Regions from separate parts of the Wielerella bovis genome, predicted to be linked through region 1. Evidence: predicted binding sites of a transcription regulator. Region 1 holds the regulator's gene; the other holds the start of a gene.
The links. Region 1 encodes FNR, which switches genes on or off when oxygen is low (the NO sensors DNR and NnrR bind a similar motif). Its sites were predicted from a motif close to TTGATNNNNATCAA; they were not measured.

Region 1 (16,759 bases):
CGCAGGTATGCTCGCCAATCCTACTGCAACTTCGGGCGTATGGTTTATCGGCTCGTTATTGGTGCTGTTGTACACATGGTTTTCCATGCTCACATCAGGGCTGATGATTTTGGAAGTGAACACACATTATCCCAGTGGTGCCAGTTTTGACACGCTGGTGCGCGATTTGCTCGGACAAGGTTGGAACATTGTCAATGGCGTTGCCGTTGCCTTTGTGCTGTATTTACTGACCTATGCCTATATTTTTGTGGGTGGTAATTTGACCGCAAACGCATTGGGTGGGCAAGCATTATGGGTTGGACAAATTGTCTTCTTTCTGATTTTTGCAGGCTGTGTATGGTGGTCAGCCAAGGCGGTAGACAGATTAACCAGCGTATTAATTGGCGGTATGGTTTTAACGTTTATTTGGGCAACTGGTGGCTTGTTATCACACGCACAACTGCCTGTTTTATTGGATTCTGTTGCACCAGCTGATACTAAATATTGGATTTATGCAGGTACCGCCTTGCCCGTATGTTTGGCATCATTCGGTTTCCACGGCAACGTATCCAGTTTGTACAAATATTTTGAAGGTAATGCTCCCAAAGTTGCACGTTCCTTGTGGATTGGTACGTTGATTGCGTTTGCTATTTACATTTTGTGGCAAATCGCCATTCACGGCAATTTACCGCGTTCTGCCTTCGCACCCGTGATTCAAGCTGATGGTGATGTTGGCGTTTTGATTGCAGAATTATCCAAATTTCTCAGCACAGGGAGCATGGGCAAAATTCTGTCATTTTTCTCATATATGGCGATTGTGTCATCATTTTTAGGTGTAACTTTGGGCTTGTTTGATTATTTGAGTGATTTGTTTGGTTTTGATAACAGCCGCGCAGGTCGCACCAAAGCTGCCGCAATTACCTTTTTACCGCCTTTGATTGCGTGCTTATTGTATCCATTGGGTTTTGTTGCCGTGATTGGTTACGTTGGTTTGGCAGCAGCGGTTTGGACAGGTTTGGTTCCTGCTCTCTTATTGCATGCATCACGCAAAAAACATGGTATGGGCAAAGGTTATCGCGTGTATGGTGGTATGGGCATGGTCATCTGGGTGTTTGCATTTGGCGTAATAAATATTGCCGCACAATTACTCAGTCGGGCAGATATTTTGCCTGTATTTAAAGGCTAATTGATTGGATACAAAAAGGCAGCCTGAAATAGTTACAAAATCTATTCAGGCTGCCTGAAAATTTGTAGGTTGGATACTTATATCTAACAGTTTAAAAAATAAATTGTTATTAAATATAAAAAATGTCGGATTCAAGAATCTAACCTACAATTTTGGGATTGCGTAAAGATTTCAATCTGAAAAAATCATTGACGATAATGTGCCCAATTTGGGTCATATTCACAATATGCTTGCGCATTCAAATGAGCAAATTTTTCGCACAATTTCTGTGCTTGTGCCAACAAAATTTCTGGCTCAGACGTTACCGCAAACACAGTACGTTCGCCTTGTGATAAATTCATTAAGCTCAAAGTATCAATGCCTTGTTGATTTTGAATAGCATAGGCTTCAAATTCATCTTGCAAATCATAGGCAGCCTGAGCATCATCATCTCCCGCAATTTGACAAGTTATGGATACCACCCATGCCATGTCTGCGCGTCCCAATAAACTGTTTGCCGACTGATTGCGTCTGAAAAATAACGCATCTTGCCCCTCGTCTTCTTCAATTTGTGCTACCGCATAGCCACATTCTTCGGGATAAATACCATTTCGTCCCATTGCCAGCCACATAGTTTACAATTTTTCAGGCAGCATACTTAACGGTTCAAAATCCTCATCGGCTTGTTCCATAAAATCTACCGTTCCCAGTTTAACCGCGCTGTTCCATTCGCCTAACACATGGTCAAGCATAATAAACGTCATATGTTGTGCATGCTGCAAAAATTCATCATCAATTGTTTTGGTAAACACCACTTCCAGCGCAGGCATTTCACACCATTCGTCCAATTTCACAACAATATCACTCACGCTCAAATCAAAATCGTTCATACCTATCATAAATTGGTCAGGATTTGGCATGGCTTGGCGGAAACCGCGTATGGCACAAGGTAAATTGTCGGGAGCTTGCTCACAAACCGCTTGTACTTGAATGAATTTGTCCATGACACCATGTGCAGTAAACACGATGGTGCTGTGTGTAAATGCATTGTCGCTAGCGGACAAATTGGCATTTTCCAATTCAAACGCAATGTCGGGCAGATATGCTTGCAAAATATCATTGCTTTGTTCCACGATTTCGCGAGCAGGTAATTTTTGGAAACTGGGATATGCCGCTAGCCATGCTTGCCAAAAGGCTTGTGCTTGTTGTTTATGCTCGATTAATTGGTTTAACATGATGATTTCCTTATATAGTCAGTTAAAATAATACAGCATTGCTAGTTTTCTTTATGGACTTATTTTTGTACACGGCGGTCGCTGTCTCCTTGCTTTATTTTAACTGATTATAACTTGGAAATTATGCCTTACGTTGCAACACCGCCGCAAAAAAGCCATCTGTACCATGTGCAGCCGTATTCAGTATTAAAAATTGCCCTGTATTCAAATCAATTTTTTGTGCGGATAACAATTCGCTGCAATCGACCAACTCAAATTGTGGATTATTTTCCAAAAATTCGGCAATTTGCATTTCATTTTCTTCGGGCAATACACTGCAAGTTGCGTACACCAAACGCCCACCTGCGCCCACCAATTGACTGGCAGCCTGCAAAATATTTTGCTGCTGTTGCAATAATTTTTCAATGGTTTCGGGCGATTGGCGATATTTTAAATCAGGGTTACGGCGCAGCGTTCCCAAGCCTGAGCAAGGCGCGTCCACCAACACACGGTCAGCTTTGCCGTATAATCGCGCAATGCGTGGGTCATGCTCACTTTCAATGCGTTCAGGGTGAATATTGGTTAAACCTGCGCGTGTCATGCGCGGTTTTAAATTTGCCAAACGTTTTTCTGAAACATCAAAGGCATAAATTCGCCCCTTGTTTGCCATTTGTGCGCCGATTGCCAACGTTTTACCGCCCGCACCCGCGCAAAAATCCACCACCATCTCGCCACGTTTCGCGCCCACCAAGTGCGCCAATAATTGACTACCTTCGTCTTGTACTTCCAAAGTGCCGTTTAAAAACAATTCATGTTTATTTAACGCAGGTTTGTCGGGGAAACGAATACCATGCGGCGCGTATGGCGTGGCGATGGCTTTGGGGAACTCGGTTTGCAGTTGTGCCAAAATTTTATCGCGTTTGCCTTTAAGCGTGTTCACGCGCACATCAAGAGGAGCGGATTGTGCCACGCTGCGCCCAAAGGCTTGAATTTGCTCATCTTCCCAATGAACTTGTAAACGTGTAATCAGCCAATCGGGTAATTCCGCCACCGTGTTCAGGCTGCCTGAAAATTCCGCTTTACGCGCTTTCAGGCTGCTTAAAAATTCCTTTTCGCCATCTGCTTCGTTTAATATATCTTCTAACTGATTGATATTAAAGCTGCGACCCAATACCAAAGCCGCCAATGCTGCTTTTCGCGCCTGAACGTGGGGGCGGCGCAAAGCCGATGTAATTTTTTGATAATGGCGCAATGCTGCAAACGCCGTTTCCGCGATTTCGTGGCGGTCGGCGCGTCCTAGTTTGTGATGATTGCGAAAATACGCAGAAATTATCGCGTCAGCAGGTTGTTGAAAAGTTAGCATATTTTCCAAAACTTGGGCGGTATGGTTCAGTTGATTTGCGTTCATGATAATTTTGTGTGTAGATAAAAATGGGACGTATTTTAACGGTTTTTTATGTTTTCAGGCTGCCTTCGCAACGATAAGGCAGCCTGAAAATCATACTGTTTGTGAATATTTTGCGTGGGTTTCTTTGTGGCGCAGATAATAATCAAACACCATCGCAATATTGCGGATTAAGAAACGACCTTTGGGAGTAACGGTTAAACCATCATCGCGCAAATCAATCAAGCCACGTTCGGCAAGTTGGCGCAAATCGGGCATTTCATCGGCAAAATATTCGCTAAACGATGGCGTTTTGGGCGCATCAAAACGACCCAATAAAGCATCGCTAATAATGCCTAATTCCGCCATTTTTTTCATGTGCGCGACTTCTGCCGCATCAAAACCTGAATCGCTGTTTTCAGGCTGCCTTTGTGCCAATTCATCGGCATAATCATTAAAATTCAATGAAAAGCGACACATTAAATCTTGAATGATTTGGCGGCGAAATACGTCATCATCATTTAATTGAAAACCGCGCATAATCGGCAATTTGTTTGCGTCCAAATCCGCATAATAGTCTTCCAATGAACGTTGATTTTGACTGTATGTATTGCCGATTTTGCCAATGCTGGACACGCCAATCGCCACCAAATCGCAATCGGCATAAGTGGAATAACCCTGAAAATTGCGTTGCAAACGACCTTCTTTCAGCGCAATCGCCAATTCGTCTTCGGGTTTGGCAAAATGGTCCATACCAATAAACACATAGCCTTTTTCGTCCAACAAATGCACGGCGTATTGCAAAATATCCAATTTTTCTTCGCTGGACGGCACGGTTTCAGTGTCAATGCGGCGTTGTGGTTTGAAAATATGTGGCAAATGCGCGTAATGATACAAAGCCAAACGGTCGGGATTCAGTTCGTTCAAAACGGTGTCCAAAGTCGGTTTAATGCTTTCCACCGATTGATGCGGCAAACCGTAAATCAAATCCACGCTGATGGATTTGAAACCTGCTGCTCGTGCGGCTTCAATCACTTCTTTGGTTTCTTCCACCGTTTGAATGCGGTTCACGGCAGCCTGAACTTTCGGGTCAAAATCCTGAATGCCCACGCTCATGCGGTTGAAACCCAGTTTGCCCAATTTGAACACGCTTTCACGGCTCACTTTGCGCGGGTCAATTTCAATGGAATATTCGCCATCTGGCAGCAATTCAAAATGTTCGCGTATCATTTTGAACACGCGCTCCAATTGTTCATCGCTCAAAAACGTGGGCGTACCACCGCCAAAATGTAATTGTGCCAATTTGTGTTTGCCGTGCAAATGCGGTTTGAGCAAAGCCATTTCTTTTTCCAAATAAGTTAAATATTCATCGGCTTTGCTGCTGTCTTTGGTAATGACTTTGTTGCACGCGCAGTAATAGCAAATTACATTGCAAAATGGAATATGTACATATAATGAAACGGGTTCATCATTATTTTTTAATGTTTTCTCTAATGTTTTTGTATATTCAGGCAGCCTGAAACCATCGTGAAAGCGGTCGGCTGTGGGATATGAGGTGTAACGCGGACCATTGGCAGGTAGGCTGGCAATCAGTTCTCGGTCGAAGTCAAAAAGTGTGTGGTCGTGTTGTGCTATATGAATAGTTTTCATTGTGTAGTAGCTTGTATTTTGTTTTGGACTAAAACTTGCTAGAATAGCGCAATTCGAACAAAAATGCATTGATTTCTATCAAGCTGCATTTTGCAAACATCAAAACAGGATTGTCGCCATGACAAAAATACATTTAATCACACAAAAAAATGAATGTCCGAATTGTTCTTTAAGAGAGGTTTGTTTGCCTGTTGAAGCACCAGCTGGCTTGCAAGAAGAAGATTTTAGACAATTAAACGCGGTTATCAAACAAAGTAAAAAATTGAAAAAAGGGGAATATTTATTCCATGCGGGAGAGTCGTTTTCTTCATTGTTTGCGATTCGCACGGGTTTTTTCAAAACATCTGTTAATACGCAAGATGGTCGCGACCAAGTAACGGGTTTTTTCATGTCGGGTGAATTGGTGGGCATGGACGGCATCAGCATCAACAAATATGCGTGCGATGCGGTGGCGTTGGAAGATAGCGAAGTGTGTGAATTGCCATTTGACCGTTTGGAAGAATTGCAAAAACATATGCCACAGTTGAATTTACACTTTTTCCGCTTGATGAGCCGCGAAATTGTACGCGACCAAAATGTGATGTTGTTATTGGGCAATATGCGTGCGGAAGAACGTTTGGCGGTGTTTTTGCTGAACTTGTCCGACCGTTTGCGTATGCGTGGATTTGCGGCAAATGATTTTATTTTGCGGATGTCGCGTGAAGAAATTGGCAGTTATTTGGGTTTGAAGCTGGAAACGGTAAGCCGTACTTTGTCGCGTTTCAATCAAGAAGGTTTGATTTCGGTGGAACACAAACACATTAAAATTTTGCAACCTGATGTGTTGCAAGCGATGATTTCAGGCTGTGAAGGCAGAAGACATGTGGCGTAAATGCTAAATAAACAACGAAAGCTAGGGGCTAATGGCAATTTGTTATTAGCTCCTAGCTTTTTTCGCTGTTTGTTTATATTTATTATTATAGTGGATTCAATTTAAATAAGGACAAGGCGACAGAGACCGCCATGTACACCTAGTACATAAGGGAGCTGGCAATGCTGTACTGGTTTAAATTGAATTCACTATAGGCAGCCTGAAATGTTAAGTTCTACTTTTACAATGAAAAAAAGCGCAAACTTGGCATACATGCCACTATGAATGTAAAGATAATACTGTTAAGATATATTCCAACTATTCCCACAAACATAAGGAAACACACAATGAGTCGCGTATTATTAGTAGATGATGATGATATTTTAGCGGAATTGCTGACCGAATATTTAACTGCTGAAGGTTTGGAAGTGAATCGCATGCCCGATGGTGAAAGTGGTGCAAAAGAAATTTTGACAGGTAATTATGATGTAGTGGTACTGGATTCCATGATGCCAAAAATGAACGGTTTGGATGTATTAAAAACTGTACGCGCACAAAGCAATATCCCCATTATTATGCTGACTGCAAAAGGTGATGACATTGACCGCATCATCGGTTTGGAAATGGGAGCTGATGATTATGTACCGAAACCTTGCCAACCACGTGAATTATTGGCGCGTATCAATGCTATTTTGCGCCGTTCGCAACAGCCTGTGGATACATCAGGTGCTGCGAGTAGCGGTCTGACAGCCAGCGGGGTAACCTTGTATCCATCTAAACGCCAAGCGATTGTTGGCGACCAAACGTTGGAATTAACCAGCACCGAATTTAATTTATTGGAAGTGTTGATGCGTCATGCAGGACAAGTTGTGAGCAAAGGGAATTTGTCGCAAGAAGCACTTGACCGCAAATTGGCAAAATTTGACCGTAGTATTGATGTGCATATTTCCAGCATTCGCCACAAATTAGGCGATGCTTCTTTGATTCAAACAGTGCGCGGTTTAGGTTATTTGTTTGTGAAAAACTAATCGCTAGCTCGGGGCTGATGATTTGGGCGGATTTAGCGCAAAATCCAACCGTGCACGAATTATTATTAGCCCCTATAATGGCAGCCTGAAACATCTTTTTCAGGCTGCCTTAATTTGTTATTTAAATCTAATTTTTCAGGCTGCCTTAACTCTTATTTTTTGATTGTTATGAAACTTTTTCAACGCATTTTTTCCACATTCTGCTTGGTCATTATCTGCGGGATTTTTATCGCCAGTTTCACATTCTGGCTGATACAAAGTCGCATGAACGAAACGCATTCCAAACAAAGACGCAATATGGAAAGCATCATGCTTGCCAACACGTTAGCAACGTTCCAATCGCAGGGTGCACAAGCAACTAAAGATATGCTCACACGTTGGCATGACCATCCTGCTACTAAACACATTGCCATCGTATCCAGTATCACGCATAAAGAAATTTTCAATCGCCCGTTTTCGCGAGATGAATATTTGCGAGCCTATCAATTTGCGCTGGAAAATCCCAAATCGGATATGTCGATTATTTATTATGATGGTTTTGGCGAAGAGTATCTGTTTTTTGTACGCAATTTTGATAAGCAAGAAATGGAACGGTTGCCCACATTAATTATCCCTGGTTTGCCTTTTGCGCCCGTGTGGCATGAATTTATTTTGATTGGTGTTACCTTGTTGATTGGTTTGTTGTTGGCGTATATTTTGGCACGTAATATTGCGCACCCTATTAGTATTTTGGAACATGGTATGAACCGTTTGGCAGCGGGTGAGTTGGATACGCGCGTGTCTCATCAACTGATTGAGCGAAAAGATGAATTAGCCAGCTTGGGTGTACAATTTGATAAAATGGCGGCACAACTGCAACAATTGGTAGAGAAAGAACGCCATTTGCTGCACCATGTATCCCACGAAATGCGTTCGCCTTTGGCGCGTGTGCAAGCCTTGTTGGGCTTAATTCAAGCACGTCCCGAAAAGCAGACGGATTATATACAACGCTTGGAAAACGAAATCACGCGCATGGACACATTGGTGGGCGAATTGCTGACTTTATCGCGCTTGGAAACGGCGAATATGGCGATGGAAAAAGAACCTTTGCCGATTGTGCCATTTGTGCAGCAATTGGTGGAAGACAGTCAAGTGGTGGCAGAACAACGCCAACACACGATTATTTTTGATAAATGCAGCCTGAAAGCCGATGCGTGTTTAAATGCCAATGAAAGTTATCTATATCGCGCTTTGGATAATGTGATTCGCAATGCGATGAATTACAGCCCCGAAGGCAGCACGATTCACATCAAAATGTATGAAGACCGCAAAAATCTGCACATTGAAATTGTGGACAACGGCGTGGGTGTCAAACCAGAGCAGTTGCCGCATATTTTCACCGCGTTTTATCGCGCCGACAGCAGTAATGGCAAAACAGGGACGGGCTTGGGTTTGGCGATTACTAAACACATTGCTGAACAACATTGTGGTAAATTATTCGCGGAAAATGTACAGCCTAATGGTTTGAAAATGCACTTTGTTTTGCCTAAAACTACGCGTGCTAAACACAGTAGTTTGTCGCAACAAGAAGAGCAGCCTGAAGACAATGAAAAGCAGGAAAATTAAAGGTTTCAGGCTGCATTTCAGTATACCACCTATGGAACATTTTTGGTCGTGTACTGACAGGTTACATGATTCTATAATTTATAGTGAATTCAATTTAAACCAGTACAGCGTTGCCAGCTCCCTTATGTACTATGTGTACACGGCGGTCGCTGTCGCCTTGTCCTGATTTAAATTGAATCTACTATAATCAAAAAGGCAGCCTGAAAACCATTTTTCAGGCTGCATCAACACAAGGAAAACATCATGAATATTTTGGTTACAGGCGGCGCAGGTTTTATCGGCTCGCACACGGTGGTGGAATTGCTCAATGCAGGGCATCAGCCGATTATTTTGGATAATTTGTGTAACGCATCTGCCAAAGTTTTGCAACGCGTGGCAGAAATTACGGGCAAAGAACCAACTTTTTACGAAGGCGACATCCGCGACCGCCCTCTTTTGCGTGAGATTTTCGCCACGCATCAAGTGGACAGCGTGATTCATTTTGCCGCCTTAAAAGCCGTAGGCGAAAGCGTGCAATTACCGTTAAATTATTACAACAACAATGTTTCAGGCAGCGTGATTTTATTGGAAGAAATGCAACGCGCAGGGGTATTTAGCATCGTGTTCAGCTCATCGGCAACCGTGTATGGCGACCCGAGCATTGTGCCGATTACCGAGCAAAGTCCAACAGGCGCAACCACCAATCCATACGGTACCAGCAAACACATGATGGAACGCATTATGATGGATTTGCAACACGCCGACCCACGTTGGAGCGTGATTTTATTGCGCTATTTCAATCCAATCGGCGCACACGCCAGCGGCAAAATCGGAGAACAACCCAATGGCATTCCCAACAATTTACTGCCCTATGTCTGCCAAGTCGCAGCGGGTAAATTGAAAGAATTGTCGGTATTTGGCGATGATTACGCTACGCACGATGGCACAGGCGTGCGCGATTACATTCACGTTGTGGATTTGGCAATCGGTCATTTGAAAGCTTTGGATGCCAAAGCCAAACAATCAGGCGTACACATTTACAATTTAGGCACAGGCGTAGGTTATTCGGTGTTGGATATTGTCAAAGCATTTGAAGCTGCATCAGGACAAATCGTGCCTTATGCAATTAAACCACGCCGCGCTGGCGACATTGCCACTTGTTACGCCGACCCAAGCAAAGCCAAAACAGAATTGGGCTGGACAGCACAACGTGATTTACACACTATGATGGTAGATGCATGGCGTTGGCAATCACATAATCCAAATGGTTATGATGAATAAGTAATGCTTATATTAAAGGCAGCCTGAAAATAGTTTTTTCAGGCTGCCTATTAAAAATAAATTTGTTTTTATAGTCATTAAAAAAATATTGGATTCAAAAATACAACCTATTTTTTCTAACACCCTGACATAATCTTTGCTACAATCCGAATTCTTCTGAACTAAATCAAAGAGTTTCTATGTCTTTCCTTGACCGTTCTCGCTCTATCGCCCCGATGAATTACAATCGTTGGCTCGTTCCCCCAGCCGCATTGGCGGTGCATTTGTCTATTGGGCAAATTTACGCCTATTCCGTGTTCAATAAACCGCTCACACAAACAATTGGCATTACTCAATCTGCTCCCAATGATTGGTCGCTTGCCACCATTGGCTGGATTTTCAGTATTGCTTTGGCGGTGTTGGGCGCATCTGCCGCTTTGTTTGGCACATGGATGGAACGCGTCGGGCCACGCAAAGCCATGTTTGTCGCAGCGTGTTGTTTTGGTTTAGGTTTTTTGATTTCTGCTCTGGGCGTGAAAACACACAATATTTGGCTGGTGTATTTGGGCAATGGCGTGATTGGCGGTGTCGGTTTGGGCTTGGGCTATATTGGACCCGTATCCACGCTGATGAAATGGTTTCCCGATAAACCTGGTATGGCGACAGGTTTGGCGATTATGGGATTTGGTGGTGGTGCAATGTTGGCATCGCCCTTATCCGTATTGCTGATGAATTATTTTAAAAGTGCCACTTCGGTGGGCGTGTGGGAAACCTTTGTTGTATTAGGTATTTTTTATTTTGTGTTTATGCTGTTTGGCGTATTCACGATTCGGATTCCTGCCGATGGTTGGAAACCCAAAGGTTATGTTGCGCCCAAATCTGCTAACAAATTGGTTAGCCAACATCATGTAAACGCCGCTACCGCCATCAAAACACCGCAATTTTGGCTACTGTTTTGGATTTTGTGTTTGAACGTAACGGCTGGAATCGGTGTACTGGGACAAGCCAGCGTGATGATTCAAGAATTGTTTTCAGAAACATCGGTCGGTAAAGATGCGGCAATTAGCGCAGCGGCGGCAGCTGGTTTTGTCGGTTTATTGAGTTTGTTTAATATGGGCGGACGCTTTTTCTGGTCGTCCATTTCCGACAAAATCGGGCGCAAAAATGTATATTTTGTGTTTTTTATACTTGGTTCTCTGCTGTATTTTGCCGTGCCATCTATTGGTGCAAGTGGCAGTAAAGCATTGTTTGTGATTGGTTTTTGCGTGATTATCTCCATGTATGGCGGTGGATTTGCAGCGATTCCTGCTTATTTGCGTGATTTATTTGGCACATATCAAGTAGGGGCGATTCATGGACGCTTGCTACTGGCATGGTCGTTAGCGGCGGTAGTTGGTCCTGTATTGGTAAACTATATTCGTCAAATCCAAATTGCCAATGGTGTACCAGCCGCACAAGCATACAGCGTAACCATGTATATTATGGCGGCGTTGCTATTGGTTGGCTTGGTTTGCAATATGTTAGTTAAAGCGGTACATGAAAAACACCATGACCAAACTGTTAAGCAAGCGGCACATTCAAGTAATCCTGATGATGAAACTGCCATTTCCGATGCGTTATTGGTTGCGGAAGAAGTTTCGCATGGTGGTATCCATGTTTGGTGGCGTTGGACATTGGTGGGTATACCATTGGTATATGGCGTGATTATGGTATTTGTGAAAGTAATGGATTTATTTAGATAATTATTTTCTGCGAAACTTAATAGGCAGCCTGAAAATATATTTTTCAGGCTGCCTAGGTACTATAGTGAATCCACCATAAATTCAACTTATAAAATTTTGACTCCAAAAAAAATTAAGGGCAATATACAAAATTTTCACAGCAAAATAATTTTACCTAATCATCATGAATAAAATCGTCCCTATTCTAATTATTGCAGCGGCATTGGCGTGGCAACTGACACAATCCAACCAGCCCAATTCATCTGCACCCCAAAATCCAACCAGCAACAGCCAAACACATTCTGCACCGACCGCTGATTTTGAACACATCTTGCAACAAGCGTTCCAAAATCGCCAAAGTAATCTGCAAATTCAAGGCAGTGGCACGGTCAGCAAAATTCTGCCTGATGATAATGAAGGCTCGCGGCATCAACGTTTTATCTTGAAATTGCGCAATGGACAAACGATTTTGGTTGCGCACAATATTGACCTTGCACCCAAAATCAAGGAATTGAAAGCAGGTGATATTGTTGATTTTTATGGAAAATATGAATGGAATAAACAAGGCGGCGTGATACATTGGACACACCATGACCCTGCCAAACGCCACGTAGATGGTTGGCTCAAACACAATGGGCAAACCTATCAATAGGCAGCCTGAAAACACAATTTTATTATTTATCCATTATTTATTATATTTTCAGGCAGCCTGAAAAAACCAATATTATGTCCCAACAAATTGCCCAAATTATTACCAGCTACGGTCGCCGCTACATCGTGCGTACCGCCGACCAAATCACTTACGAAGCCAGCACGCGCAGAAAACGCACCGATTATGCGTGCGGCGATTTTGTGCGCATTCAAATTGTAAATGGCGAACAAGCCGTGATAGAACGCGCCGAAGAACGCCACAGCCTGCTCTATCGCCAAGATGCGTGGAAATCCAAACTCATCGCCGCCAACGTGTCGCAACTGATTATTGTGATTGCCGCCGTCCCTAGCCCCAGCGAAGCCCTGCTACAACGCGCCTTGATTGCTGCCGAAGCCGCCGATATTCGCGCCGTGATTGTATTGAACAAAGCCGATTTACCCGAAACCACAGCGTGGCGTGAAAGACTTTCTTTTTATGAAACATTGGGTTATCAAGTAATTGAATTATCCGCCTTGCATGATGTAGGCAGCCTGAAAACCCTGTTATCAGGCGAAACCAATATTTTGCTCGGACAAAGCGGCATGGGCAAATCCACACTAACCAATGCATTATTGGGCGAACACATCGCGCGTACCAACGACATTTCCGCCGCTTTGGATTCGGGCAAACACACCACCACCCACGCGCAATTATATGATTTAGATGAACAAACCAAATTGATTGACAGTCCCGGTTTACAAGAATTTGGTTTGCACCATTTGAGCATAACCGATTTACCGCGCTATTTTCCCGATTTGCGCCATTTGATTGGGCAATGTCGTTTTCATAATTGCAGCCATCGCGCCGAACCCAATTGCGCTTTCAAGATTGCTGCTGAAAAGGGCGAAATCCGCGTCGAACGCTTGGCATTGTTACAAAAAATTACCGATGAATTAAGTTGAATAGGCAGCCTGAAAACGATATTTCCCTATATAATTCATCATTATTTATTTTTTCAGGCTGCATCATGCATTACGACCATATTTCGTTTCACGAAGACCACTATCCTGCTGATTTACCAGCAGAAAATGCGCTGCATCACATGGGTTTTTACTACGCATGGGCAGTCTCACAAAACCTATACAGCGCAGCCGCTGCAACCTTGCCACAATTTGCCGATTTACAAACAGGCACGATTTCTGGCGCAGAATTTGTGCAAAATCAGCTCAATGGCGGCATAGACGACACTTGCTTCAACGAATTGGGCAATCTCTTCACTCAATATTATTATGCAGACGAAGAAGACGGTTATGGCAATTTTTTGGCAGATTATTTTGTCGCACTTGGTTTAGAACGCGATGATGATTTTTATCGCGTTGCCAATACGCCTGATAATCAAACCAAACTCAACGCCGTTTTTCAGGCTGCATTTGACACATGGAAAGGCAGCCTGAAACCATGAATATTGCGATTGCTATTAATACATTTACCAAAGGTGGTGGCATGGAAAGCTACACGCTGGATATGGTGCGTGAATTGGTCGCGCAGCAACATTCTGTCAGCGTATATGCCGCCAAAATAGACCATAATTTGCCCGAAATGCATTTGGTGCAAACGCATTGGGTCAAACAAAAACACGTTCCAAAAAAATTGCGTCCGATTGTTTTTTCAGCGCAACTGGACAAACAGCGGGATAAAAACCAAGTGCTTATTGCTTGTAATCGGAGCGAAAATGCCGATGTATTGATTTGTGGTGGCACACACAAAGGCTATTTGCATCACATGAGGCAGCCTGAAAATGTGTTGGATAAATTGACGATTTGGCGCGAGAGCCGCAGTTATCACAGCGCGAAAAAAATCATGGCGCATTCGCAAATGATGGCGCGTGAATTGGTGGATTTATATCATGTGCCAGCCAAAAAAATTCATACTATTTATCCGCCTGTGGATACGGCAAGATTTCACAACGATTTTTCGCGCAACGCCCAAGTTCGGCAAAAATATGGTTTTGCCGATGATGAAATCGTGTTTTTGTTTCCCAGCACAGGGCATAAACGCAAGGGTTTGGATTTATTGGTGGATTTTTTTGAGCAAACAGAATTACCCATCAAATTGGCGGTTGCGGGTAGCCCCTTGCCACGTCCGATGCGTAATGTGTTGGAATTGGGTTTTGTCCACGATATGCCCGAATTGTATCGCGCGGCGGATTACACCATCATGGCTTCACAATATGAGCCGTTTGGTTTGGTGGGGGTAGAAAGCGTATTGAGTGGCACGCGTGTGATTTTGTCTGACAATATGGCGTGTTGCGAAGTGTTGCAGGAAGGCGCAGCAGGTTTTTTCTTCACGCGAGGGCAGCCTGAAACTTTGGCAACTGCGATAACTTTGGCGGTGGAACACGCGCAACGTGGTGAACACAAAATTCACGATGTTCAGGCTGCCTTAAAATATAATCCAAGTAGTGCGTTTCATATTGAATTATTGTGTCAAATGTTAGATTAACCTAATTTTCAGGCTGTCTTATTTTGATGTGTTATTCACCAAGGCAGCCTGAAAAACTTCATCAAGAAAGAACACATGATGCACCCTTTGCACGCCCTTTTTCATCCCCAAGCCATCGCTGTTATTGGCGCATCAGACCGTTATGGTAGCGCGGGACGCAATGTTTTTTCTTTGCTGACCGCCAACCAATGTGCGCCCACCATTATTCCCATCAATCCCAGCCACAAAACCATTGGTGGACAAAAATCTTATGGCTCGCTGACCGAAGCGGCTGCTGAATATACGTTTGATGTTGTGATTGTTGTGTTATCTGCCGACAAAATCAGCAGCATTATCCGCGAAGCCGCCAAAGCCAATGTACGTCATTTGGTGTTGATTAACGAAATTGACCCACCTCCTAGCACGCTACGCAGCAAAATTGACCGCATTTGCGAACAAGCACGCAAAGCCAATGTGCGTTTATTTGCCGTTCCCATTAGTGGTTTGTACGGATTATTCAGGCAGCCTGAACACACCGCGTGCGCTTTTATCGGACAATCCGCAGGCATCGCTGATTGTATGGACAATTACAGCGCAGAACGTGGTATTGTGTTCAGCCGTTTTCTCACACTCAATCCGCAAAATTATCCCATTAGCACAGGACAAATCATTGATTATTTGGCAGCAGAGCCGACCACCACATCATTGCTTGTCCACATCAGCGTTTTGGATAATACACGCGAACTGATTAGCGCACTCAATGCCGCAGCACGGCGAAAACCCGTTGTATTACTCGCTACGCTAACTGACCGCGAAGAAGAAACCTTGTTTGCGCAAGTCCTTGAACGCGCACATATTTTAACTGTGCATACGCTGACCCAATTTTTTACCGCTGCCAAACTCATCCATACAGGATTGATTAGTCGCGGCAAACGTGTTGGTATCATCAGCAATACGCCACAAATCAGCGCATTGATGCTGAAAACCATGACGCATACCGAAATTGAACTGGCACAAATGACCACAGCCACCACACGCGCTGTCAGCAAACATTTGCCATATAAAATCAATGAGTTTAATCCATTGTATTTGGCAGTAGATACAGTTGCAGGTGTTTTTCAGGCTGCCATATCACATTATTTAAGCGATGAAAATACCGATGCCGTGATTTTAATTTACTCAGGACTTAATTCCGCTGACAGTCGCCAAGTCGCACAAATGGTAGCCTCATTGCAACATCGTAGCCGTAAACCCTTGCTATTGGTATGGTTGGGCAGCGCAGATAGTGAAGAAACTCGACATATTTTCAACAAAAACAAAAATCTGCATTTCAAGCAGCCTGAACACGCTTTGCACGCATTGGCACAACTGAATTTGTATCGTCGCCACAATCAGCAACGCCATCGCACCAGTGCATTTCACGATTATCGCTATGCCGCTGCTGCTGCCGAAGAATTGCACAAACATTTGCGTCCATTATTGCCCGTTGCCGTATTGCCCGCAGGCAAAACCAGCACCGCCTATTTACTAACCGCATTACAGGTTTATTTCCGCCCTGATGAACGCAAAAAAAATGCAGGTACATTGCATTTAAGCTGGGAAAAACAAGAACCATTTGGACAAATTTTGCATCTTAACGCACGCAATCGCCAAGTGAAATTGCTGCCACCGCTTACCCCAGAAATCGCCGCCAAAACTTTGGCACAACTGGGTTTGCCACCGATTATTTGGCAAGATTGGCTGCTAACCAGCACCGATATTTTGTGTCGTTTAACCGAAATTCACAGTTTCACTTTGGATTTGGTACACGAT
Region 2 (16,759 bases), 1.1 Mb from region 1:
TTAGTTTTATTCCAACCGATGATACCCATTATAGACATAATGTCTAATAAACCAATTTTCAAAAATAAAACTGGACGGTTTATCAAAAATACTATTGCCATATTGTCCAAAATCAGTATAATCCACAATAAGAAATTCAATTTGGACAAATTATCATGCAACTAGACATTGAACAATTAATCGCTTATTTTGGTGGCGTCAACGCACTTGCTGAAGCTTTAAAGCAATACGACCCTAAAAATGCTGCCAGCACTGCTGCTATTTATAAATGGCGTACGCGAGGTTCTTTGCCTTTGGCACAGTTGCAAAAATTATCCGAATTAGCACAGCATCAAGGCAAATCTTTGGATTTGAACGCATTTATTAAACAACAACCTGAATTGGACAAACCCATCATGAATACGAGCAACCGCATTATTATTTTTGATACCACTCTGCGCGATGGCGAGCAATCCCCTGGTGCAGCTATGACCAAAGAAGAAAAATTACGCATTGCACGCCAATTAGAAAAAATGGGTGTGGACGTGATTGAAGCAGGTTTTGCCGCTGCCAGTGATGGCGATTGGGAAGCGGTACATGAAATTGCGAAAAATATCAAAAATTCAACTGTTTGCTCACTTTGCCGTGCAGTTGAACGCGATATTCGCCGTGCAGGTGAAGCGATTGCACCCGCACAAAAACGCCGTATTCATACTTTCATTGCCACCAGCCCAATCCACATGGAACACAAGCTGAAAATGCAGCCCAAACAAGTCATTGAAACGGCAGTAAAAGCTATTAAAATTGCCAAAGAATATACCGATGACGTGGAATTTTCGTGTGAAGATGCATTGCGTTCAGAAATTCCATTTTTAGCAGAAATCTGCGGTGCTGTGATTGAGGCTGGTGCTACGACCATTAATATCCCCGATACCGTTGGTTATTCTATTCCACATAAAACCGAAGCATTTTTCCGTGAATTAATTGCCAAAACACCCAATAGCGACAAAGTGGTATGGTCAGCACATTGCCATAACGATTTAGGTTTGGCGGTGGCCAATTCTTTGGCAGCGGCACAAGGTGGTGCGCGACAAATTGAATGCACCATCAATGGACTAGGCGAGCGTGCAGGAAATGCATCTCTAGAAGAAATCGTTATGGCTTTGAAAGTACGCAGCGATGTATTTGGTTTGGAAACAGGCATTGATACCACTCAAATCGTACCTGCATCCAAATTGGTTTCTACGATTACAGGCTATCCCGTGCAACCAAATAAAGCCGTGGTAGGCGCCAATGCTTTCTCACATGAAAGTGGTATCCACCAAGATGGCGTGCTAAAACACCGTGAAACTTATGAAATTATGTCCGCAGAATCAGTTGGTTGGGCAACCAATCGTTTGACTTTGGGAAAATTATCAGGACGCAATGCTTTCAAAACCAAATTAACCGAATTAGGCATTGACTTGGGCAGCGAAGAAGCTCTGAATGCCGCATTTGCGCGTTTCAAAGAATTGGCAGATAAAAAACGTGAAATTTTTGATGAAGATTTGCACGCATTGGTATCGGACGAAATGTCCAATTTATCGCAAGACAGCTATAAATTCATTTCGCAACGTGTTGTCACAGAAACAGGCGAAGCACCTCGTGCGCACATCGTATTTAGTTTGGATGGCGAAGAAAAACACGCCGAAGCAACGGGTACAGGTCCTGTTGATGCAATTTTCAAAGCGATTGAAAGCGTGGCGCAATCAGGTGCAGTATTAGAAATTTATTCTGTGAATGCGATTACCAAAGAAGCCGAAAGTCAAGGCGAAACATCGGTACGTTTGTCCAAAAATGGCAAAGTAGCCAACGGACAAGGTTCGGATACTGATGTTTTGGTAGCGACCAGTAAAGCATATTTATCAGCACTTTCGCGTTTGTCTAACAATCAAAAAATCAAAGCTCAAGGCGATATTTAAACCGTATATTAGGGCTACCTATACCGCCATTAACCCAGAGGCAGCCTGAAAATATTTTTTTCAGGCTGCCTATTTATGATATTTTGTGGCAAAATAAACCAAATCACTTTTTATCATTATGGTGAATTATTTTTAGATGAAAGATAGTGCCGTTTTGACCTGACCTAATCAAAATATAATTCACAATAATCTAAAACTTTTTTAAACAAAATGATGTAATGACGAGAGGGAGTTCATGGCTATCTTATCCGAAGTAAAAAAATTGGGGCAACAAATTTGGCTGGATAATTTATCACGCAGTTTGGTGCAAAGTGGTCAATTAGCGGCGTTTTTGACCAATGGTGTCAGTGGTGTAACGTCCAATCCTGCTATTTTCCAAAAAGCGTTTTCGGGCGATGCTTTATACACGCCTGAAATTGCGGCATTAAAAGCACAAGGCAAAAATGCCAAAGAAATTTACGAAACATTGGCGATTGCCGATGTTCAGGCTGCCTGCGATGTATGTCGTACAGAATTTGATAGTACGGGTGGCAAAACAGGTTTTGTGAGCTTGGAAGTTTCGCCTGAATTATCGCGTGATGCGGCTGGCACAATTGCGGAAGCCAAACGTTTGCATACTGCCATCAATCGCCCGAATGCAATGATTAAAGTACCTGCTACCGATGAAGGTTTGGTCGCTTTGACCGAATTGGTGGCAAGTGGCATATGCGTGAATTTGACTTTGTTGTTTTCGCGTGAACAAACGAAAAAAGCGTATGCAGCTTATGTAGCTGGTTTGGAAAAATTGGCAGCCAATGGTGGCGATGTGTCTAAAATTCAAGTAGTTGCCAGTTTCTTTATTTCGCGTGTGGACAATGCTTTGGACGCGACGCTGCCTGAAAAATTACAAGGCAAAATCGCCATTTCTTTGGCAAAAGCAGCATATCAAGATTGGGCAGATTTCTTTGCTGCCGACAAATTTACCGCATTGGCAGCCAAAGGAGCGAATAAAGTTTCTTTGTTGTGGGCATCAACTGGCGTGAAAAATCCAGCTTATCCTGACACATTATATGTGGACAGTTTGATTGGCGAACACACCGTCAATACCGTTCCCGATGCCACATTGAATGCGTTTATTGACCATGGCAAAGTCGCATTAACGCTGCCTGAAAATACCACAGAAGCGTTAGCAAATATTGCCGAAGTCGCCAAATTGGGTGTAGATTTGGAAACTTTGGCAACTCGTTTGCAAGACGATGGTTTGAAACAATTTGAAGAAGCATTTGCTAAATTGCTTGCACCATTGGCATAAATTTTGTGTACTAGGCAGCCTGAAAACTATTTTCAGGCTGCTTTTTTTAATAATGAATAAGCATGGTAAACGGTTTATGTTACAATCACGCTCTAAAAAAATCATATAAGGAAACAAGATGATGCAAAAAATTATTGCCATTGATGGACCCTCTGCATCGGGAAAAGGGACAGTTGCAGCGCGTGTTGCAGCCGCATTGGGCTGGGCATATTTGGATTCGGGCGCACTTTATCGTTTAACTGCATTACATGCGAAAAATCAATCGCTTGCATGGGATGATGAAATAGGTGTCGCCCAAATTGCGGCCAGTTTGCCTGTGGTATTTTCCAATCAAAACATCTTATTAGATGGACAAGATGTCTCGCAACAAATCCGCAGCGAAGAAATTGGCATGGGTGCATCAGCGGTGGCAAAACTACCCGCCGTTCGTAGCGCATTATTGCAACGCCAACGTGATTTTTTAACCGAACAAGGTTTGGTGGCAGATGGGCGCGACATGGGTTCAGTCGTATTTCCTGATGCGCCACTCAAAATTTTCTTAACCGCATCCGCACAAGTACGCGCAGAACGCCGTGCCAAACAAATCAATGTACCACTTTCAGGCTGCCAATTTGAGCAAATTTTGGCGGATATTCAAACGCGTGATGAAAATGACCGTAATCGCGCCGTTGCCCCCTTACAACAGCTACCCGATGCCAAATTATTGGATACAGATAATTTGACCGTTGAACAAGCGGTGCAGCAAGTTTTAGATTGGTACGAAAAAAGTATCAATAAAACAGCTTGATACCCTAGCCAAATTTTAAAAAAAGCGTATAATGCGCAAATTCCTTTTTTTCAGGCTGCCTAAAATAAAAGGCAGCCTGAAAAATGTCGTTTAATCGTTTATGAGCCAGAGGCATAAACGTACATTCAACCTAACCCCGCACACTCTGGCGGTGCATGAAAGCAAACCCAAACATGGAAAATTTTGCCCAGTTATTTGAAGAATACTCAGCAGCCCAAGAAATGAACTACGGTGAAGTAATTACCGCAGAAGTTGTTGATATTACAGATAAATTTGTAATTGTAAACGCAGGCTTGAAATCAGAATCTCTGATTGATGTTGCTGAATTCAAAAACGCCCAAGGCGAATTAGAAGTTAAAGTTGGTGACTTCGTTACAGTTACCATTGAATCTATTGAAAACGGTTTCGGCGAAACCAAATTGTCTCGCGAAAAAGCACGTCGTGCTGCTGACTGGATTGCTTTGGAAGAAGCAATGGAAGATGGTGAAATCTTGTCTGGCGTAATCAATGGCAAAGTTAAAGGTGGCTTGACTGTGATGATTAACAGCATTCGCGCATTCTTGCCAGGTTCTTTGCTAGATGTTCGTCCAATCAAAGATACTTCTCACTTTGAAGGCAAAGAAGTTGAATTCAAAGTAATTAAATTAGACCGCAAACGCAACAACGTGGTTGTTTCTCGTCGCGCTGTATTGGAAGCAACTTTGGGCGAAGAGCGCAAAGCTTTGATGGAAAACTTGCAAGAAGGTACTGTTGTAACTGGTGTTGTGAAAAACATCACTGATTACGGTGCATTCGTTGATTTGGGTGGTATTGATGGCTTGTTGCACATCACTGACTTGGCATGGCGCCGTGTGAAACACCCAAGCGAAGTATTGGAAGTGGGTCAAGAAGTTCAAGCTAAAGTATTGCGCTTTGACCAAGACAAACAACGTGTTTCTTTGGGCTTGAAACAATTGGGCGAAGACCCATGGGATGGTTTGGCTCGTCGCTACCCACAAGGCACTCGCTTGTTCGGTAAAGTATCTAACTTGACTGATTACGGTGCATTTGTTGAAATTGAACAAGGCATTGAAGGTTTGGTTCACGTTTCTGAAATGGACTGGACAAACAAAAATGTTCACCCAAGCAAAGTTGTTCAATTGGGCGATGAAGTTGAAGTGATGATTTTAGATATTGACGAAGACAAACGCCGCATTTCTTTGGGCATGAAACAATGTCAATCTAATCCATGGTCTGATTTTGAAGCTAACTACAACAAAGGCGACAAAATCAAAGGCGCAGTAAAATCTATTACTGATTTTGGCGTATTCATCGGCTTGCCAGGTAATATTGATGGCTTGGTTCACTTGTCTGACTTGTCTTGGACAGAAGCTGGCGAAGAAGCTGTTCGCAAATACAAAAAAGGCGAAGAAGTGGAAGCTGTTGTATTGGCGATTGATGTGGAAAAAGAACGCATCAGCTTGGGTATCAAACAATTGGAAGGCGACCCATTCAACAACTTCTTGGCAATGAACGACAAAGGTGCTTTAGTTAAAGGTACAGTAAAATCTGTTGAAGCAAAAGGTGCTGTTGTTGCCTTGGGCGATGAAGTAGAGGGTTACTTGCCTGCTGCTGAATTTGCTGCTGACCGCGTTGAAGATTTGACTACCAAATTGAAAGAAGGCGATGAAGTTGAAGCTATCATCGTAACTGTAGACCGCAAAAACCGCAGCATCAAATTGTCTATCAAAGCAAAAGATGCCAAAGCCAATGAAGAAGCATTGAAAGCAGCTCAAACTGCTGCACCAGCTAATGCTGGTACAACCAGCTTGGGTGATTTGTTGAAAGCGTCTTTAAACAAATAAGGTAAACGAAAATGACCAAATCAGAGTTAATGGCTCGCTTGGCAGAAACTTTCATTGCAAAAAATGAAGGTACTGAATTACAAGCCAAAGACATTGAATATGGCGTAAAAGTTTTGGTAGATACCATGACTCGCTCGCTCGCAAAAGGTCAACGTATTGAAATCCGTGGTTTTGGTAGTTTTGATTTGAACTACCGCCCACCACGTATCGGTCGCAATCCTAAAACAGGTGAAAAAGTGGAAGTGCCTGCCAAACATGTGCCTCACTTCAAACCTGGTAAAGAATTGCGTGAACGTGTAGACATTACGGCTTAATACATATATCGTTGATTTTATAAAAAACCGTATCTCTTTTGGGATACGGTTTTTGTTTTTTAGAAAGGCAGCCTGAAAATGCTAATTCACGTTAATCTATGAATAGATAAAATTATGTTTCAGGCTGCCTATATTTAATAAAATTAAATAAAATCAATTTATTAGATATTTAATACAAAATATCTCATCTATTAACTTTATTTAAATTGACGTAAAAATTAACACGGTCAACCCATTTTCCAGTACAGTATGTTTTTTATGAAAGGAACTTACCATTATGAAGAAAAATATTTTAGCTTGGGTAACAGTTGCCATGCTTACTGCTGTACCATTTGCAAGCGCAAAAGATAAGTTACCGAATATTCAAACAAATACATCTAACATTACCAACAATGCATTTATTAACAATGTTGCCACAGCTGCTATGGGAATGGGTGTCAAAGAACCTTTATCCATCAGTGAAACGCAGACAAATGGAAAACGTGCATTGCTTGTAGCTGGTAGTAACAGTACAACTTGTCGTATCAATATTTCTGAAGGGAATGCCCCAAAAATGATGGGGATTAGTTGCAAATAAACATTAAAAAGGCAGCCTGAAATGATTTTTCAGGCTGCCTTATCTTATTTTTGTCTTGGATAAAACTGCACAGGCTGCGCGTTGTTGGGTAATACCTGCTTTTTCAGTGCATGCCCGAATACTGTCTCCAAAGTCATTTCACGCAATAATCCTTGTTCCCATGCTGCCATTATTGCGCATTGGGGAGAATTATCATCAAGCGATAATGCCTGCCACACTCCAATACTTGCCAAATCTTGCAATAATGTGTCCAGTTTCTCATACGACAAAACCAGTTTCGCTGTATCCACAATCGGGTCATAAAAACCATGTGCTAACAATAAATCACCCAAATCATGCATTTCTGGCAAACCTTTTGCACTGTATGCGATGGAGGCAGCCTGAAAGACTGCGCGTAATTCTGGAAAACTATCTGCACCCAAACATGTGAAAAACAATAGACCATTGGGTTGTAACGCCTGCGCCCAATTATCCAGCAAGTCTGCTGTGTGTGCATGATACGGTAACAATAAATTGGACCACAACATATCTGCCGATTGCTCGGGCAAATAATCATTGATGGTTTTCAGGCTGCCTTGTTTAACCCAATTTGTTTTGCCTGATATTTTTGCCCACCAACCACTATTTTCTTGCCTTATGGCAAGCGTTTGCGTGGCAAAATCTGTGCGTGATTCAAATTCAATTAACGTAGCTTGTGGATAACGTGCTGCTAATAAACTGCGGCTAATGTCGCCATCTGCACCGTGTAGCAAAATATGTTGCGGTGACTGACGCAATAACAATAACCGACTGTCCATATGCTCAGCAAAGTGGCGATGAATTAACCAATGTTCTGCGTTCATTCTTCTGTTTTTTCAGTCGTGTGACGTGGCGTAATTTTTGGCATGGGTCGCCAATAATTGTTAGCAGCAGCAACAGTTGCAAAATGTTGCGCAACCACTTGCGCCGCGTGGTCATTTTCACGGTAGAGCTTATTTTGTATCCCAAATTCATATAAGCGATAGGCAATTAACCAGCCATCTTCAACATTTTGGGCAAATAAATTATCACTTAATTGATTCATGGTGTTCTCCTGAATATGAAGGTTTTATACGATAGAATTATTCCAGCATTTTGCTTGCCATTATTTTAGCATTTTCAGGCTACCTTATCGCATAGAGTAAAATAAAAAATCACCACCAACAAATTATGATTAGCCCCTAGTCCCTTCATGCAGATACGTTTACAATAAGTCTATCTATTTTATTGTGATAAGGCGGCCTGAAAATCATGCTGTATGATATTTCCACACAAACAGGACAAAATATGAGCGAAATCACCGCAGTCCAACAAGCTCGTCGAGATTATTTAGATTACACTGAAAAGCAGCCTGAAAGCGAACAAAAAATTCTACTCGCTGCCTTGCAAATTGCCGAGCAACATTACCCTGATAATGCCACCACACACATCACTCAAGAGCCTTTATTTCTGCATTTACTCTCTGCCGCCAAAATGGTTGCTGATATGGATTTGCTGCCTGATGCCGTTGCTGCCACTATTTTGGCAGACATCAGCACATACTGGAAAGAAGATTGGGTAGAAGCAGTACAAGAACAATGTGGCAAAAACGTGTTGGAATTGATTAAAGGCATTGACGAAGTCCAAAAACTGACCGATGTAGCCAAAAACGAAAGCATCATCACGCCACAAGAACGCGACAATCAAGCTGAAACCATGCGCAAAATGTTGCTGGCTATGGTGTCCGACATTCGCGTTGTGTTGATTAAATTGGCATTGCGTACCCGAACCATGCAATCTATGGCGCATTTGCCCGATAGCGAAGAAAAACGCAAAACTGCCACCGAAACATTGGATATTTTTGCACCACTCGCCAATCGTTTGGGCGTATGGCAATTAAAATGGCAGTTAGAAGATTTGGGCTTTCGTCATCAAAATCCCGAAGAATACCATCGCATCGCCAAATTATTAGATGAAAAACGTGTGGAGCGATTGGAATACATCAACCATTTTCTTGACCAAATTCGCATGGAAATGGACAAAATCGGTATTCAATACGATGTCGCGGGTCGCCCCAAACACATTTATTCCATTTACAAAAAAATGGTTAAGAAAAAACTAGATTTTGATGGTTTATACGATATTCGTGCGGTGCGGATTTTGGTCGATAGCGTATCGGAATGTTATTCCACATTGGGGATTATTCACAGCCTATTTCAGCCTATCCCAGGGGAATTTGATGATTACATCGCCAATCCCAAAAGCAATGGCTACAAAAGTTTGCACACAGTCATCATTGGCCCAGAAAACAAAAGCATTGAAGTGCAAATCCGCACGTTTGATATGCACCAATTCAATGAATTTGGCGTAGCAGCACACTGGCGATACAAAGAAGGTGGCAAAGGCGATAGCGCGTATGAACAAAAAATTGCGTGGTTGCGCCAACTTTTGGATTGGCGTGAAAACATGGCAGACAGCAGCAGTGAAAATTTAGCTGCGGCGTTCAAAACCGAATTGTTTCACGATACGATTTACGTTTTAACGCCCAAAGGACGCGTATTTTCCTTGCCAGCAGGTTCTACGCCGATTGATTTTGCCTACGCTTTACACAGCGATGTTGGCAATCGTTGCCGCGGTGCCAAAGTGGGCGGTACGATTGTGCCTTTGTCTACACCATTAGAAAATGGACAACAGGTAGAAATCATCACGGCAAAAGAAGGCAATCCATCGGTCAATTGGCTGTATGACGGTTGGGTCAAATCGCCCAAAGCCATCAGTAAAATTCGCGCATTTATTCGTCAGCAAAATGCAGAAACCATACGCGAAGAAGGCAAAAACCAATTTGACAAAATTTTGGCAAAAGGCAGCCTGAAACCCAATTTAAGCAAATTATGTGAACAATTAAGCTTCAAAACATTAGACGAGTTATACAGCGCAATGGGGCAAGGCGAAATCACGCCGCGTACCGTGCAAAAAGCCATCGGTTTATTGGTTGAACCCGAACCCGTGCCAGTCAATGAAACCACGATTGTCAAACAATCCAAAATCAAAACAAACAGCAAAAATAGCGTGTTAGTTAATGGCGAAGATGGCTTGCTGACCAATTTAGCGCGTTGTTGTAAACCTGCCCCACCTGATAAAATTGTCGGATTTGTTACCCGCGAAAAAGGCGTGTCTATTCATCGCCAAGGCTGCTCCGATTTTGAACATTTGGCACTACAATCACCCGATAAAGTTTTGTCGACAACATGGGCAAGATTAGATGCTAATCAGGTTTTTGCCATAGATATTGAGATACGCGCCCAAGACCGCAATGGCTTATTGCGCGATGTGTCCGACACATTGGCGCGGCATAAAGTCAATGTTACCGCCGTGCATACGCAAACACGTGATTTGGAAGCAAGTATGCGTTTTACGCTGGAAGTGAAAAAAGTGGACGATTTACCGCGTGTCATGGCAAGTTTAGGTGATGTAAAAGGTGTAAGTGGCGTATCGCGGATTTAAGAGTCTGTGTTCATAACTTTAACTAACTATAATTAGAACCTGTATTCATAAGATTGATTGCTTGATTTTATTGCCAATTTTTGCGGATACAAGGCGACTTTTCATACCAATATTGAACATATTGGCATGAAAAGTTAACGCAGTAGGCGCATAAAGTGGCGATAAAAGCAAGTTATTAAGATTGTGAATACAGGTTCTTACAATAAAGGCAGCCTGAAAACATGTTTTCAGGCTGCCTTTATCCAAATATAGATTATCTCCACTATATTATAGTGGATTCAATTTAAATCATGACAAGGCGACAGCGACCGCCGTGTACAACTAGTACATAAGGAAGCTGGCAACACTGTTCTGGTTTAGTGAATTCACTATATTTACTCATCATCACCATAATATTTCACACCAATTTTAATTGGCTCACGCCCTCTTTCTCGTCGCCATGCATTACTATCACGCAAAGAATACGCACAACCACAATATTCTTGCTGATAAAAACGTTCACGCTTACTGATTTCAATCATACGCGCCGAGCCACCACCTTTACGCCAGTTATAATCCCAATACACCATATTGGGATAATGGCTTGCCGCACGTTTACCACAATCATTGATTTGGTTCATATCCTTCCAACGCGAAATCCCCAAACTACTGGAAATCACATTAAAACCATGTTCGTGTGCATACAACGCCGTGCGCTCAAATCGCATATCAAAACACATGGTGCAACGAATACCGCGTTCTGGCTCATATTCCATGCCTTTGGCGCGTTCAAACCAATTATCCACATCATAATCCGCATCAATAAACGGCACACCATGTTGTTCCGCAAACTTAATATTTTCCTCTTTGCGGATTTCGTATTCTTTAAGTGGATGAATATTCGGATTGTAAAAATAAATTGTGTAATCAATGCCACTTGCCAATAACGCCTCCATTACCTCGCCCGAACACGGAGCACAGCAAGAATGCAACAGCAATTTATCTGCACCATTTGGTAGCGTTAATTTAGGACGCTCAATCGGCGTAACATTGGGTTTAGTTGGGTTCATAGTATTCCTAAAATCTTGATATTTGTGATATTAAGGCAGCCTGAAACAGCAGTTTATTATAGTCGTTTAAAATAGAAATAAGACAAGGCGACAGCGACTGCCGTGTACAGCTAGTACATAAGGGAGCTGGCAACGCAGTATTATTTTTATTTTAAACGATTATATTTTAATGGTGTTTTGCTTCACCATTTAATTGATAAATCGCACCACAATATGGACATTCAATTTTACCGTGCGACTGAATCGGCAAAAACACACGCGGATGCCCATTCCAAGCATCTGTATCCGCACCGCTGCAATGCAATGGCAAATCATGCGATTCAATGACCACTACTTGTCTTTCAGAAACATGAGACATAAGATTTTCCTTTCAAAAATGGCACAAATTATACCGCAAACCCCAATTTACAGGCAGCCTGAAATACTATTTACACCACGAAAAAATCCTGCACAAACCAATAATTTATGGCATAATGCTGGTTTCGCTTACTTAGGTAAGCGATTTTTTCGGAGTTTGCTGGCTGGTAGCGTTTTGCTGCTCGGCAAACTTGTCGCCGTAAGGCTTTATATTTTTTAGGAATTTTCAATCATGGCATTGACCGTAGAACAAAAAGCACAAATCGTAAAAGATTTCCAACGCAAAGAAGGCGATACTGGTTCGTCAGAAGTACAAATCGCATTGTTGACTTTCCGCATCAACGACTTAACACCTCACTTTAAAGCAAACCCAAAAGACAAACACAGTCGTCGTGGTTTGTTGAAAATGGTTAGCGCACGTCGTCGTTTGTTGGCTTACTTGCGTCGCACAGATGCAGAAACTTATCGCAACGTGATTACCCGTTTGGGTCTGCGTAAATAATTTTCGCGCATACAATTTTAAAGGCAGCCTGAAAAAATATTTTCAGGCTGCCTTTTGGATTATTGATACATAAAAAAAACAGATTCTATTGTGTTATAGAATCTGTTTTCATTTAGGCAGCCTAAAAATTATTTCGGCGTACCAATTTGTGGTGCAGTATCTGTTGGTAAAGCTTTACCGTCTGGATGTGATTTACCCCACACATAAGCTGTCAGCAAGTGCATTTTTTCTTCGGTTAAGAAACCTTCCCAAGCTGGCATTTGGTTATGACGACCGCTAGTAATGGTTTCAATAATCCCTTTTTCACTACCGCTCCATAACCACACATCATCAGTCAGATTAGGCGCAAGACCCATTGTACCTTGACCTTTATCACCATGGCACGCTACACAATTTGCTTTGAAAATTTCTTGACCACGTGCAGCACGATTTTCATCAAAACCTTCTTTGCGTGATAAAGAAATAACATAATGTGCGGCATCTTTTACGCCTTCTTCACCCAACTGTGGTCCCCACGGTGTCATCACACCGATGCGTCCTTTATTTATGGATTCGTGGATTTTTTCAGGTGTACCACCATAAATCCAGTCTGTATCAACCAAATTCGGGAAACCGCGTGAACCTTGTGCATCTGAACCATGACATTGGATACAGTAGGTATTAAACAAGTTTTGACCAATGGTCATTGCCGCTGGGTCTTTGGCAACATCTTCTACTTTCATGCCTTTAAATTTGGCATACAATGCACCTGTTTCTTTTTCAGCAGCCTCAACTTCCCATTTGTATTGATTGTGTTGCGACCAAGGTTCTTTGCCACCAAAAGACCAGCCTTTGTAATCGCCCAAACCAGGGTAAACAATCAAATAACCAATGCTGAATACGATTGTCCCCAAGAACATGAGAAACCACCAACGAGGCAGAGGATTATTGTATTCTTCAATACCGTCCCAAGAATGCCCCATGGTTTGTGCTTCTTCGCCTTTTTTCACTTTGATTTTGTTTTGTGATATTAACAAAAACAAGATGTAAAGGAAGCTCAACACCACAATCGCGATGATGTAGTAACCCCAAAATGGGGAAGTGAATTGTGATTCCATTTTATGCTCCATTCTCACGACTTGATTGGGTATCGCCCATTGGGGTGTCTGCATCATCAATGATGCTATTGGCAGCATCTTGATAATTGCTCTTGTTGCGCTTATTAAACACAATGCACAATACCAGCATAAAACTGATAAATACGCATACCGTAAATAGGGTTCTTGCCCAATTCAAGTCCATGATTTTTTACCTTTTGTTTTTCAATGCCAAACCCAAGCCTTGCAGATAGGCAACCACTGCATCCAATTCAGATTTATTTTTCAACTCTTCAGGAGCTTTCTCATAATCTTCTTTGGTATAAGGTGTACCCACTTTTTCCAATGCTTTCATATTGCGAATAACTTCATCTGCATTGACTCTATTACGCGCCAACCAAGGGAATGAAGGCATATTGGAGTCAGGAACCACGTCGCGCGGATTCAACAAGTGAATGCGATGCCATTCATCTGAATAACGTCCACCCACACGCGCCAAATCTGGACCTGTTCGTTTAGAACCCCATTGGAATGGGTGATCAAAAACAGACTCACCTGCTACAGAATAATGACCATAGCGTTCTGTTTCTGCACGGAATGGACGAATTTGTTGCGAATGGCAGTTATAACAACCTTCACGAATATAAATATCACGACCAGCCACTTGCAGCGCAGTATAAGGTTTTACCCCTTCGGTTGCCGTAATCACTTCTTTTTGGAAGAACAAGGGCACGATTTGCACAAACAAACCGACACTAATAACCAGCAAGGTAAAAACAATCAGAAAACCGACTTTTTCTTCGGCTAATTGTTGCAGTTTCATTATAGTCCGCCTTTCCGTGATTAATGGTGTTGTGTTTGCGGCAATGTTGGGATTTCCGCTTCAACAGGTTTACCAGATACAATGGTGCGATACACGTTATACGCCATAATGAACATACCGCTCAAATACAATGCACCACCTACAAAACGAATCACATAGTAAGGCATGGTACGGCTGATTGATGCAATAAATGTATGTACCAATGTACCATCTGGATTCATTTGACGCCACATCAAACCTTGCATCACACCTGATACCCACATTGAGGTAATGTATAACACCACACCAATAGTCGCAATCCAGAAATGTAAATCAATCAATTTAGTGCTGTACATTTCTTTTTTGCCATACAAACGTGGGATTAAATAGTACAAAGAACCGATGGTTACAAAACCTACCCAACCCAATGCACCAGAGTGTACGTGTCCGACTGTCCAGTCTGTGTAATGGCTCAATGCGTTTACTGTTTTGATAGACATCATTGGACCTTCAAATGTGGACATACCGTAGAACGACAATGACACAATTAAGAATTTCAAAATTGGGTCAGTACGCAATTTGTCCCATGCGCCAGACAAAGTCATAATACCGTTAATCATGCCACCCCAAGAAGGTGCAAACAAAATCAACGACAGAATCATACCCAAAGATTGTGTCCAGTCAGGCAATGCGGTGTAGTGCAAATGGTGTGGACCTGCCCACATATAAGTGAAAATCAACGCCCAAAAGTGCACCACAGACAAACGGTATGAATACACGGGACGACCTGCTTGTTTGGGAACGAAATAATACATCATGCCCAAGAACGCAGCAGTCAGGAAGAAACCTACCGCATTATGACCGTACCACCATTGCACCATTGCATCAATCGCGCCATAGTACACAGAATACGATTTCATTGGACCTGCTGGGATTGCCAAGCTATTGACAATGTGCAACAAGGCAACCGCCAAAATAAACGCGCCATAGAACCAGTTTGCCACATAAATGTGTTTGATTTTGCGTGTGGCAATTGTGCCAAAAAACACAATCGCATAAACCACCCAAATCGCTGTAATCAGCAAGTCAATTGGCCATTCCAATTCAGCATATTCTTTACCTGTGGTATAACCCAAAGGCAAAGTAATTACTGCTAAAACAATAACCAGTTGCCAGCCCCAAAACGTAATGGCTGGCAAAATATTGCCACCGAACAAGCGCACATTACATGTCCGCTGCACGATGTAATAAGACGTGGCAAACAAACCGCAGCCACCAAATGCGAAAATAACCGCATTAGTATGCAGCGGACGAATGCGCCCGAAGTGAAACCAAGGCGCAACATCAGTAAAGTTAAGCGCAGGCCAACGCAGTTGTGCGGCGGCAATAACGCCCACCAGCATTCCCACGATACCCCACACTACTGTCATGATGGCGAACTGGCGCACCACTTTGTAGTTATAAGTTTGCGTTTCCATAAAAGATTCTCCATATACATGGCGTTGGTTTATCATTATTATTTACAAGCTAAATAGGCAGCCTGAAAATAATTTTTTTCTAAAATTAACTTCATTTGTGCAAAATCTTACACAAACAAAACAAAGTGCAACATTTTAAAGCAAATTTGACTGTTCCACCAAGCTAAATAATGATAAAACCCATGCTTTTGTCGCAAGATTGTGGTAAAACACACAATCTACGCAAGGTTATCCAAAAAATACTTCTCACAATTTGACTCATGTCAAATAACATAAATAAACGATATTTTACATTTTCTATCAGCTATGTTAATTTATTCAATCGCTCCACACCCACATCGTCATGTGTGGCACATCACTTTTTCGTATGAACACGTTTCAGGCTGCCCTAATGTGCTTAAATTGGCAAATTGGGTAGCTGGTAGTTATATGATTCGTGATTTTTCACGACATATTATGAGTATGGAGGCAGCCTGTAATGGCGAAACTGTGCCGATTATTCAACAAGATAAAAATACTTGGCAATTACCTGACCAAAGTGGCACATACGATATTCAATACACGGTTTACGCTAACGATTTATCTGTGCGCGCCAGTTTGCTCAATACCCAGCGCGGCTTTATTGATGGCGCGTGTTTATTTTTATATTTGCCACATCGCCGTGAAGAAATGTGCCAAGTTCAATTTTTCAGGCTGCCTGAAAATTGGGATATTCACACCACTTTGCCACGCAATCCAGAAAACAATAGACGTAGTTTTCAGGCTGCCTCATACGCCGAATTAACCGACCACCCATTTGAATTGGGCGCGAATTTGGAAGTATTGGAATTTGTTGCCAATGATATTCCGCACAAAATCGTGTTGAGCGGTTATTACGCGCCGTTTGACCGCGAGCGTTTATTGGACGATTGCCGCAAAATTTGTCAGTACGAATTGGCGATGTTCCCCCAACCTGCGCCATTTAAAGAATATCTGTTTTTGCTGCATTTGGGCGACAATATTTATGGTGGATTGGAACACCGCAGCAGTACCGCGTTGCATGCCGACCGTCGTTCTTTACCACCGTTTGGTATGAACGAAGCCAATGCGGCTTATACCGAATTACTTGGCTTAATCGCACATGAATATTTTCACGCATGGAATGTCAAATCCATCAAACCGACTCAATTCCAATCGTATGATTTGGATAAGGAAACTTATACCGAGCAATTGTGGGCATACGAAGGCATCACATCTTATTA

Region 2: ccoN (cytochrome-c oxidase, cbb3-type subunit I) is a predicted target of FNR. The motif match lies at 15,772-15,785, and genes of this name have one in related genera.

The regions. Positions count from the first base shown of each region.
Region 1 is NZ_CP092361.1:1,736,544-1,753,302, reverse strand. Features, by position in the region: gene MIS45_RS08560 (aromatic amino acid transporter) at 1-1,165, shown strand, start outside; gene MIS45_RS08555 (DUF695 domain-containing protein) at 1,351-1,764, opposite strand; gene MIS45_RS08550 (hypothetical protein) at 1,780-2,379, opposite strand; gene MIS45_RS08545 (RsmB/NOP family class I SAM-dependent RNA methyltransferase) at 2,501-3,766, opposite strand; gene hemN (oxygen-independent coproporphyrinogen III oxidase) at 3,857-5,392, opposite strand; gene fnr (fumarate/nitrate reduction transcriptional regulator Fnr) at 5,511-6,263, shown strand; gene MIS45_RS08530 (response regulator transcription factor) at 6,590-7,270, shown strand; gene MIS45_RS08525 (sensor histidine kinase) at 7,439-8,875, shown strand; gene galE (UDP-glucose 4-epimerase GalE) at 9,119-10,135, shown strand; gene MIS45_RS08515 (L-lactate MFS transporter) at 10,315-11,856, shown strand; gene MIS45_RS08510 (DUF3465 domain-containing protein) at 12,020-12,487, shown strand; gene rsgA (ribosome small subunit-dependent GTPase A) at 12,562-13,428, shown strand; gene MIS45_RS08500 (DUF7832 domain-containing protein) at 13,494-13,928, shown strand; gene MIS45_RS08495 (glycosyltransferase family 4 protein) at 13,925-14,968, shown strand; gene MIS45_RS08490 (bifunctional acetate--CoA ligase family protein/GNAT family N-acetyltransferase) at 15,044-16,759, shown strand, end outside.
Region 2 is NZ_CP092361.1:590,327-607,085, forward strand. Features, by position in the region: gene MIS45_RS03030 (2-isopropylmalate synthase) at 156-1,940, shown strand; gene tal (transaldolase) at 2,176-3,231, shown strand; gene cmk ((d)CMP kinase) at 3,353-4,018, shown strand; gene rpsA (30S ribosomal protein S1) at 4,192-5,862, shown strand; gene MIS45_RS03050 (integration host factor subunit beta) at 5,874-6,176, shown strand; gene MIS45_RS03055 (hypothetical protein) at 6,454-6,753, shown strand; gene MIS45_RS03060 (methyltransferase domain-containing protein) at 6,798-7,595, opposite strand; gene MIS45_RS03065 (hexameric tyrosine-coordinated heme protein) at 7,592-7,816, opposite strand; gene MIS45_RS03070 (RelA/SpoT family protein) at 8,059-10,254, shown strand; gene MIS45_RS03075 (epoxyqueuosine reductase QueH) at 10,629-11,303, opposite strand; gene MIS45_RS03080 (zinc-finger domain-containing protein) at 11,470-11,661, opposite strand; gene rpsO (30S ribosomal protein S15) at 11,893-12,162, shown strand; gene ccoP (cytochrome-c oxidase, cbb3-type subunit III) at 12,291-13,259, opposite strand; gene MIS45_RS03095 (cbb3-type cytochrome oxidase subunit 3) at 13,261-13,443, opposite strand; gene ccoO (cytochrome-c oxidase, cbb3-type subunit II) at 13,450-14,061, opposite strand; gene ccoN (cytochrome-c oxidase, cbb3-type subunit I) at 14,082-15,518, opposite strand; gene MIS45_RS03110 (M61 family metallopeptidase) at 15,825-16,759, shown strand, end outside.